DNA from 2 places in the Paenibacillus suaedae genome. Region 1 is predicted to be linked to the other one. Evidence: riboswitches for the same ligand, from Rfam matches in the RefSeq annotation. Region 1 holds a riboswitch; the other holds the start of a gene.
What was found. A riboswitch is a leader RNA that binds a small molecule or an ion and turns the genes downstream of it on or off. The one in region 1 is predicted to bind glycine.

Region 1 (4,434 bases):
GGCTGGGATATCGCGGAATAGCTCGTCAATGGAAGAGATGCCGATCTGCTGCAGCATGTCAGCCTGATCTTGTTCCGTCACTGGAATGTAACGATGCTTCATGATGGATTCGCTCCTTTGGCAGGGGTCGGGATTCGTTTATAAAATGGAGTCGAGACGACGCGGGCTTTCAACTGCTTGCCGCGAATTTCGACAAGAATTTCTGTATCCAATTCAGAGAATGCGGATTCAATCAAGGCTAGCCCTAGATTGCGCTTTAATGTCGGCGACTGTGTTCCTGTTGTAACTTCTCCGATCACGCGCCCATCTGCAAGCACTGGATAATGGGAGCGAGGAATGCCTTTGTCGATCATCTCGATGCCTACCAGCTTTCGTGCCGGTCCATCGGTCTTCTGCTTCGTTAATGCTACACGGCCGATGAAGTCGCCCTTATCCAGCTTGACGAATCGTGCTAGTCCTGCCTCAAGCGGCGAGATATCGGCAGTAATTTCTTGTCCATAGAGGGGCAGACGTGCCTCGAAGCGCAAGGTGTCTCTAGCACCAAGCCCTGCTGGGAGCAAGCCGAACGGTTCGCCCGCGCGAATCAGCTCATTCCATACGTGCGCTGCATCTTCTGCGGACAAGTAGAGTTCGAAGCCATCTTCACCGGTATAGCCTGAGCGAGACAGCAGTGTTGATACGCCGCAGACTTGAGCATCCGATAGGAAATGGAATGGAGCGAGCGAATCAATAGGTGCCTCAGTTACCGCAGCAAGAATCGCTTGGGCATTCGGCCCTTGAAGGGCAAGCAATGCTGTGCGATTCGAAACATTGGTCAATGTAACGCCATGAATCAGATGCTTCTGCAGCCATGCATAGTCTTTATCAATGTTGGAGGCATTAACGACGAGCATGTAACGGTCGCTCTTCATCTGATAAATGAGAATATCATCGACAACTCCTCCGTCAGGGTAGCACAGCAGCGTATATTGTGCTTTGCCATCCTCGAGCCGCGATACATCATTTGTTGTCATCTGTTGAAGAAACGTCAGGGAGGCAGGGCCGCTTACGATAAATTCACCCATGTGGGAGACATCGAATAGACCTGCATGTGTACGAACTGCTTCATGCTCTCGTTGAATGCCGATAAATTGAACAGGGAGCTCCCAGCCGCCGAAGTCAATGCAGCGTGCACCCGGATAAGCAGAGTATTGATCAAATATTGGCGTTCTCTTCAATTGACTCATGAATTCACCTCGATACGCGTATTTGGACTAATTATCGGTATACGAACATAAAAAGGACAGCCGAAAGAAAAGTGGATGCATCGCATCCTCTCATTCTCTCGCTCTGTCCTTTGTACCTGAGAGTGTCGCCGATTGTCGCAAACAAATTGTTTGTTTCCGTGTCTACCATCGACTTTCCCCTTGGGTGACTGTATTCGTTTTCATGAATAGCAGTGCTCTCCAGAGGTGCGTCCGGTAAAAGTCCTTTTGCCTGAGAGATTCACCCATTCAGGCTTACTCCTTCGGCGCTGCTATGTCTCAGCAGTCTCTCCCTTTACCATCATTCGCCATTTTCAGCTGTCATCTCTACATTAGTTGAGCTTTCCACACTTTGTCAATTGATATTTTCTTCACAACTGATTTCATAGCTTGTCATATTGACAATCATGCATATCTTGCAATAATCTAATGGTGTTATAATTACCCAGTTTAATCGTAATTCGCGAACGAGGAAGGTCGGGAGAGTTTGACAATTGCGATTGTCAACACCGAAGGAGCAAGTTGCCAGCCGCCGATTGGCAATGAATCTCTCAGGTTCCATAACCGCCATTCTGACGCAGCTCTGGAGAGTGCATTTCTATGCCGCCAAAGGGGTAAGTTCAACCGCAGTTGTGGCTGTGGAGGAACGGGAACTCTCAGGTACCGAGGACAGAGAACAAGGCGACAAGGCCGCTTCCTGTCCATTTTTACGATCTCGATTGGATAGACGGCCTGATGAATGACATTATGAATGAAATGGGGCGTTGACATGAGTGAAGTGAAGAATGGATTGCTGTATAGTGAAGAGCATGAATGGGTAATTGCCATAGAAGGCAATACGGTACGAGTTGGCATTACAGATCATGCACAATCCCAGCTGGGAGACATCGTATTCATCGAATTTCCGCCAGTAGGTACCAGCTTGTCCGCAGGGGACAGCATGGGATCAATTGAATCGGTGAAGACTGTATCTGAGTTGTACTGTCCGGTATCCGGAACAATTACGAAGGTCAATGATGGATTGGAAGCGTCGCCAGAGCTTGTGAACAGCAGCCCCTACGAAGATGGATGGATTGCAGAAGTTGAAGTAGAAGGCAGCGTTGAGGAAGCTGTGAAGCACTTGCTGAATGCAGAGCAGTACACGAAGCTGATAGATGAATAGTTGAATAGTTGAAGGAACAATAGGTTGAGAACTAAGAACCTGCTGTACCGGTATCATGCTGGTGCAGCAGGTTTTTTCATTTGCTTTCTGACAAATTTCGATAGGATTCACCGCCGAAAAGGAGTACAATATAAGCATCGACAACTAGATGTTGCAATGCTAATAAGAATGCTAGGTGAATGGAATGACAATCGCTTTTTTTGATTCTGGAATCGGTGGAATAACCGTGTTGGCTGAGGCTATGAAGCATATGCCGCATGAACAATATTTATTTTATGCAGATACGCTGCATGTCCCTTATGGGACGAAATCTCAATCCGAAGTAATGCGCCATGTAGATTCAGCTGTGGAAGACATCATGCAGCACAATGTGAAGGCGCTTGTTATTGCGTGCAATACAGCGACAAGCATCGCAGCGTCAGAACTAAGACGGAAGTACGACATTCCGATCATCGGGATGGAGCCAGCAGTCAAGCCTGCCGTGGAAATGAATCGCGACAATGGCAAGCGTGTGCTTGTATTCGCGACAGCGTTAACCTTAAGTCAGAACAAATACCATACATTAATCAGTCGAATTGACGAAGAACATATTGTGGATTCGATTCCCTTGCCGGAATTGGTAGAGTATTGCGAGCAGTTAAACTTTGATAAGGGAGTGATAGGAGACTACTTCGTGCATAAGCTTGCTGGATTGGATTTGAATCAGTATGGAACGATTGTGTTAGGATGTACGCATTATCCCTATTACAAGCACATATTGAGAGACATTATCCCTGCTCATATCCAGCTTATAGACGGCAGCCATGGCACCGTGCAGCGTCTAGCACAAGTAATGCAGGAAAACCAGCTTAAGCAGTCATCGGATACGTCAGTTCGCCCTTCAATTCAATTTATGTGTTCAAGTCATGAGCAGAAATACATAGACAAGTTACAGACTGCACTCTATACCTATCAGACCTTCGGGGGAATGGATACGAATGAACAATCAATTGTTCGAGCTGACGGGGAGCAGTGCTAAGCTGATCCCGATGCTTCCTGAACATAAGGAAGATTTATACGAAGCAGCATCTCATCCTGATATTTGGCACTACTTGCCGCGCACCATCCGCAGTCTTACGGATGCAGAACGAGTGATTCATGATGCTGTTCTGAACCGCGAGAAGGGGACTGAGTATCCATTCGTTGTCATTGATCAGCTTACAGAGCGAATTATTGGCGCGACGAGAATAATGAATATGTCTGCCTTGCATCGATATGCCGAGATTGGCGGCACATGGTATCACCCTTCTGTATGGCGTACTCGCATCAATACAGAGTGCAAGTATTTGCTGCTGCAATATTGCTTTGAACAGCTGCATACGATTCGTGTTCAGCTGACGGCAGATGTGCGCAATGAGCGCTCGAATCGCGCCATTCAACGGTTAGGAGCCGTATACGAAGGGAAATTGCGCCGACATCGGGTGATGGAGGACGGGTATATTCGCGACTCGAATGTGTACAGCATAGTTGATGAGGAATGGCCACAGGTGAAGGAGAGGCTCGAGCAATATTTGCACCAGGTGTATGTGTAGTTATAGTTATACCGCTATTCAATCGTTCAATTCACAGTTATGTATCAATAAATACAAAGAGAGGATGTGCCCGCCAAGTAGATGGGGCTAACATCCTCTCTTTCTTATATGATGATTAAGCCGCTCGCTTATAGGACAAAAGTAAAGATAATGATGGATGTTATAATACTCGGCAGCCCAATTAAAAACATCGTACCGCTGAATTTAATATTTCTTCGATGGTCTTCTTCTGGAATATGGCCCATATTAAATTTAAGCTTCGTATCATCCCTGAATAGACCCGAGAAAAGGGAACCGACTACCCACAACCCTAAACCTAAATAGCAATTGATGTTGAATAAGGAGCGGAGATCTCCATTTTGCCAAATGTACACATACAATACTGAAAGTACAATGAAAACGAGCCCAATTGCAATACGTCGTAAGATCATATCACACCTCCTCGAATTCCACTATT
Region 2 (4,434 bases), 160 kb from region 1:
CAGTATCATCCAGCCATTCTGCGAGCGTGTGACGTGCCCGATGCAGCCGTGTCTTCACCGCGCCCACGGACATATCCATCATCTCGGCGATCTGATGCATAGGCAAATCCTGAAAATAAAACAAAATAACAATATTGCGAGATACTTCCTCAAGCCGATAGATCGCCTGACGCAAATCAAGATGATCACTGTATTCAGCCGTGGCAACACCAACTTCTGGGAGTTCAGCCAGCATGATGATGCGAGCCTGCTTCCGCAATATCATATTGCATTCATTGATCAATATCCGAAAGAGCCAAGTCTTAAAATAGGCATGATGATTTAGGTTGGTCAGTGCGCGATAAGCCTTGAGCACAGTCTCCTGCATCGCATCTGCACAATCCTCATCCCTTCTGACGATCGACCTGGCCATGTTGAACATTTGGGCTTCATGCTGCTTGATGAGTCGAATAAACGCTTCTTTGTTACCTTCCTTAGCCAATCTCACTTCTGTCTCTATATCGCTATGCAAGCCGTTTCTACTCCCTTCTTTACCCCATACACGCGAATCAAACTGTCAATTAGATGCACAAGATAGGCAAAAGGTTTCATTAAACGCAAAAAAACTGCCAAATGTTCACTTTCATGCATTTGGCAGTTTACTTAAGAACAGGAATAGCTTCCTGCTTCTATTTATTTTTCGGATTCCCTATGCTTCCAATATAGACGCGTCTCAGACACAACGACTCCAGACAAACCGAGCAGTGCAACTAAGTTCGGCAGCGCCATTAATCCATTTACAATATCAGCAAGCTTCCATATCATATCCAGCTTGATAAATGCCCCAAAGCCAATGATCGCAATGAACATAAGGCGGTACGGCAGAATCGATTTGACACCGAATAAATAAACCATGCACCGTTCGCCGTAATAGTTCCAGCCAAGAATCGTCGTAAATGCAAATAAAATCAAGCAAAACATAAGAATGAGGGAACCGTATGGCAGCGCAGCATCAAATGCTGCCTGTGTCATGGCCGCTCCTTCCATTGGGCCATTCCATACACCCGTTACAATCAATGTTAATCCTGTAAGCGAGCAGACGATGATCGTATCGATGAATGTTCCGGTCATTGATATGAGTCCTTGCTCAGCCGGCCATTTCACCTTCGCAGCCGCGGCCGCAATCGGTGCGCTTCCGAGACCTGATTCATTCGAGAATACGCCTCTTGCAATCCCGTTGCGGATCGCCATCATAACCGTTGCTCCCAAGAAGCCGCCACCTGCTGCTGTTGCATTGAACGCGCCATGGAAAATTAACGACAGTGCGTGCGGTATCTGATCCGCAAATGCAATAAGCACAACAAAACTCGCGATAAAATAGATAATAGCCATGACAGGAACAATTGTCGTCGTCACATGCGATATACTCTGAATCCCGCCAATTGTAACAAGCGCGGTCACGATAGTGACGATTGCCGCAGTGACTACTGCAGGTACACCAAGGCTTGCTTCTGTAGAAGTGACGATCGCATTAATTTGCGGAAATGTACCAATTCCAAGTAAGGCAACCAGTACTCCGCTAATCGCAAAGAACACAGCAAGCGGCTTGAATTTCATGCCAAGTCCCTTCTCAATATAATACATAGGACCGCCTAGCACTTGTCCATTGTCATCAATGTTGCGATACTTGACAGCAAGCAATCCTTCCGCATATTTGGTGGCCATTCCGAAGAATGCAGCAACCCACATCCAGAACAATGCACCGGGTCCACCCACCTTTATTGCAGTAGCAACCCCCACGATATTACCAGTTCCAATTGTCGCCGCCAACGCAGTAGCCAATGCACCGAAGCTGGATACATCCCCTTCTCCCTCGTTCTTCGACTTGAATATTAACTTCAAGGCGAGCGGCAGGCGGAACAACTGTAGCGCTCCCAAGCGGATCGTTAATAAAATTCCCGTTCCTACTAATAAAATAAGAAGCGGTGCTCCCCATACCATGTTGTTCAATTTGTCTAACCATTGTTCCATCATTGTCAAATCAGTTCCCCTCTTTGTGAATAATAAAAAGAGTCAAATCGAATGATTTGACCCTGGGGACATGTGTGCAGAATAAATAACCTGACGTAAGTGACATACCTAAATAAGATCATCATACCAATGACTTACGATTTCTACGCTTCTGCATCCCTGTCCTTTTACCTGAGAGTTTTAACGAATTCATGAGATTCAATTCGCCTTGCCCCTTCGGTGCCCCAATCATGGAGTCTCTCCAGAGTCCTGTCCATTTACGGTCCTGCTTATACATACTCGAGCTCAAGGTTCGATATGCCTAGGCGCCTGAGAGCTTACCCCTTCGGCTAGACGATTCGTCTATCTCCCGCAAACTTCATCCAGTTATAAAGTTGTAGGTAACATTATAGTAGACACACTATCATTGTGCAATGATCCACTGCATTGTAATTTATCCCATACCATTTATCACACATGTGCTCGTTGACTGTAATATAGGGATCTGGCCTCATTTAATAAATGAATGAGTTCTTTCATATTCTGTTCGCTCGTATCGTAATTGGTAAAGCATGCACGCAGCGTTGGTACACCATGAATGGTAAATACGGATAGCCACACTTTCCCTGTGCTCAATACGTGTTGATTCACAATTAGAGCGAAATGCTGATCGTTTCGTTCCCATGCTTCTTGATCAAGAAAGCAGATGACAGGCAGCACGGTATCGTTGGCAACTGTCCAGCCAGATCGCATTAATTCTTCTCTGAATCGCTTGCCCATTTCAATTTGATGTCGCAAGACAGCCCGATATCCTTCCCAACCCGCAGTAGCCAGGGATAGATACAGCTTCAATCCTATAAATCTCCGTGACCATTGAATGGAATGCGTATATGGATCGATCGTATGCAGCTCTCCTCCCTCCTTCGGCATATAATCTGCCGTTATACGGAAGGTTTCATTCAATATACGTGAATGCCGTGTGAAGTACATGCCCGCCCCCATCGGAACGGACAGCCACTTATGAGCATCAAACGCGATTGAATCTGCTTGCTGGATACCATCCACATGGTAGGACATTTCGGAATCCAACACGATTGCACCGCCATAAGCAGCATCTACATGAAGCCACATCTGTTCATGCTCCGCTATTGCTGCGATGTCCATTAACGGATCAATTGCACCGGCTCCCGTCGTTCCCGCTGTAGCAATAATAAGAAATGGGGCAAAACCCTGCGCGCGGTCTATACGTATTTGTTCTAATAACGCGTCTATATCCATTTGCAAGGAATCGTTCGTACGAATGGAGCGAATTGAATTCGTTCCAAGCCCACAGGAACGAGCCGCTTTCACCAATGAATGATGACTCTCTTCAGAAGCATACAGAATGGGTGGCTTCTCCAGAGCTGCTAATCCGTCTGTTGCATACTTTGGAAAATGATAAGATAGAGCCGTTAAGACAGCAGTCATATTAGCTTCCGCTCCCCCAGTCGTGAAAGTTCCATCAGCAACATCACGCGGGTAACCAAATTGAACGGCGAGCTCACGCAGTACGTAATTCTCAATCTCTACCGCGAGCGGCGCATGACTCCATGCAGCAAGCTGGGGGTTAAACGCCGCTGTTATCGTGTCTGCCATAATCCCCATAAAGTTCGGACGGGGATTGTATAAGCCATAATATCCTGGATGTGCTGTGTGCACTTGATATCGACGCAGTCCTTCTATAACATGCTGAACCGCAGTTTGAGGCTTGACAGGAGCAGCAAAGTCAATTTGCTCCGCATACTGCACGATTTCTGACGGGATTAATTCAGGGGCAACTACTACCTCGTCGGTGTATGATAGATACTGACTGATTTTCTCTAACGTATATGAGCCTAGCATATACTGTTCCTCAGTTGATAGATCCAAGATCGGATTCTGTCTAAGCATACAGATTCCAGCAACTCCCTTCCACTGTTCAATTCAAGAAAGATGTTCCAATTGAATAATAGCTTACCGACCAAGACGACAATTGAACAGGTACAGTTTATCAGTTCGCTATGAGGACAGGCCATTTATCCCCCTATTATACATACCGTCCTACCATTTACATCGTATTTTGAATATGAGCGCAAGATTTCGAAATCTCAACTCAAAAAAACCGCCCCTATTATCTAGAGACGGTGTCTATTGCTTCCTTACTTTCTCATTTACTCAGGCAATCGGTATACAGCAAAAGGTTCACCATACCGATATCGACGGCTTATTTCATCCAATCGGTTCAACTGTTCTTCATTAAGTTCGACATTGACACTCGTTATATTGTCCTCTAACTGCTCCACCTTCGTCGCTCCTACAATGACTGTCGATACACAAGGCTGGTGCATAAGCCAAGCTAATGACAACGAGCTTGGGCTGCAGCCGATATCCGCTGCCAATTCGCTCACCTGTTCACTTAACGCAAAC

Region 2: it holds a riboswitch for glycine, as region 1 does, so the genes downstream of both, RQP50_RS21855 (alanine/glycine:cation symporter family protein) here and gcvH (glycine cleavage system protein GcvH) in region 1, are expected to answer to the same signal.

Annotation. Positions count from the first base shown of each region.
Region 1 covers NZ_JAVYAA010000006.1:271,511-275,944, reverse strand. Annotated here, with positions in the region: gene gcvPA (aminomethyl-transferring glycine dehydrogenase subunit GcvPA) at 1-102, opposite strand, end outside; gene gcvT (glycine cleavage system aminomethyltransferase GcvT) at 99-1,226, opposite strand; glycine riboswitch at 1,328-1,451, opposite strand; glycine riboswitch at 1,455-1,549, opposite strand; glycine riboswitch at 1,713-1,821, shown strand; gene gcvH (glycine cleavage system protein GcvH) at 2,014-2,406, shown strand; gene murI (glutamate racemase) at 2,591-3,424, shown strand; gene RQP50_RS22600 (GNAT family N-acetyltransferase) at 3,384-3,977, shown strand; gene RQP50_RS29390 (DUF5316 family protein) at 4,106-4,408, opposite strand.
Region 2 covers NZ_JAVYAA010000006.1:110,313-114,746, forward strand. Annotated here, with positions in the region: gene RQP50_RS21850 (sigma-70 family RNA polymerase sigma factor) at 1-511, opposite strand, end outside; gene RQP50_RS21855 (alanine/glycine:cation symporter family protein) at 673-2,013, opposite strand; glycine riboswitch at 2,160-2,265, opposite strand; gene RQP50_RS21860 (pyridoxal phosphate-dependent decarboxylase family protein) at 2,461-3,918, opposite strand; gene RQP50_RS21865 (aldo/keto reductase) at 4,179-4,434, opposite strand, start outside.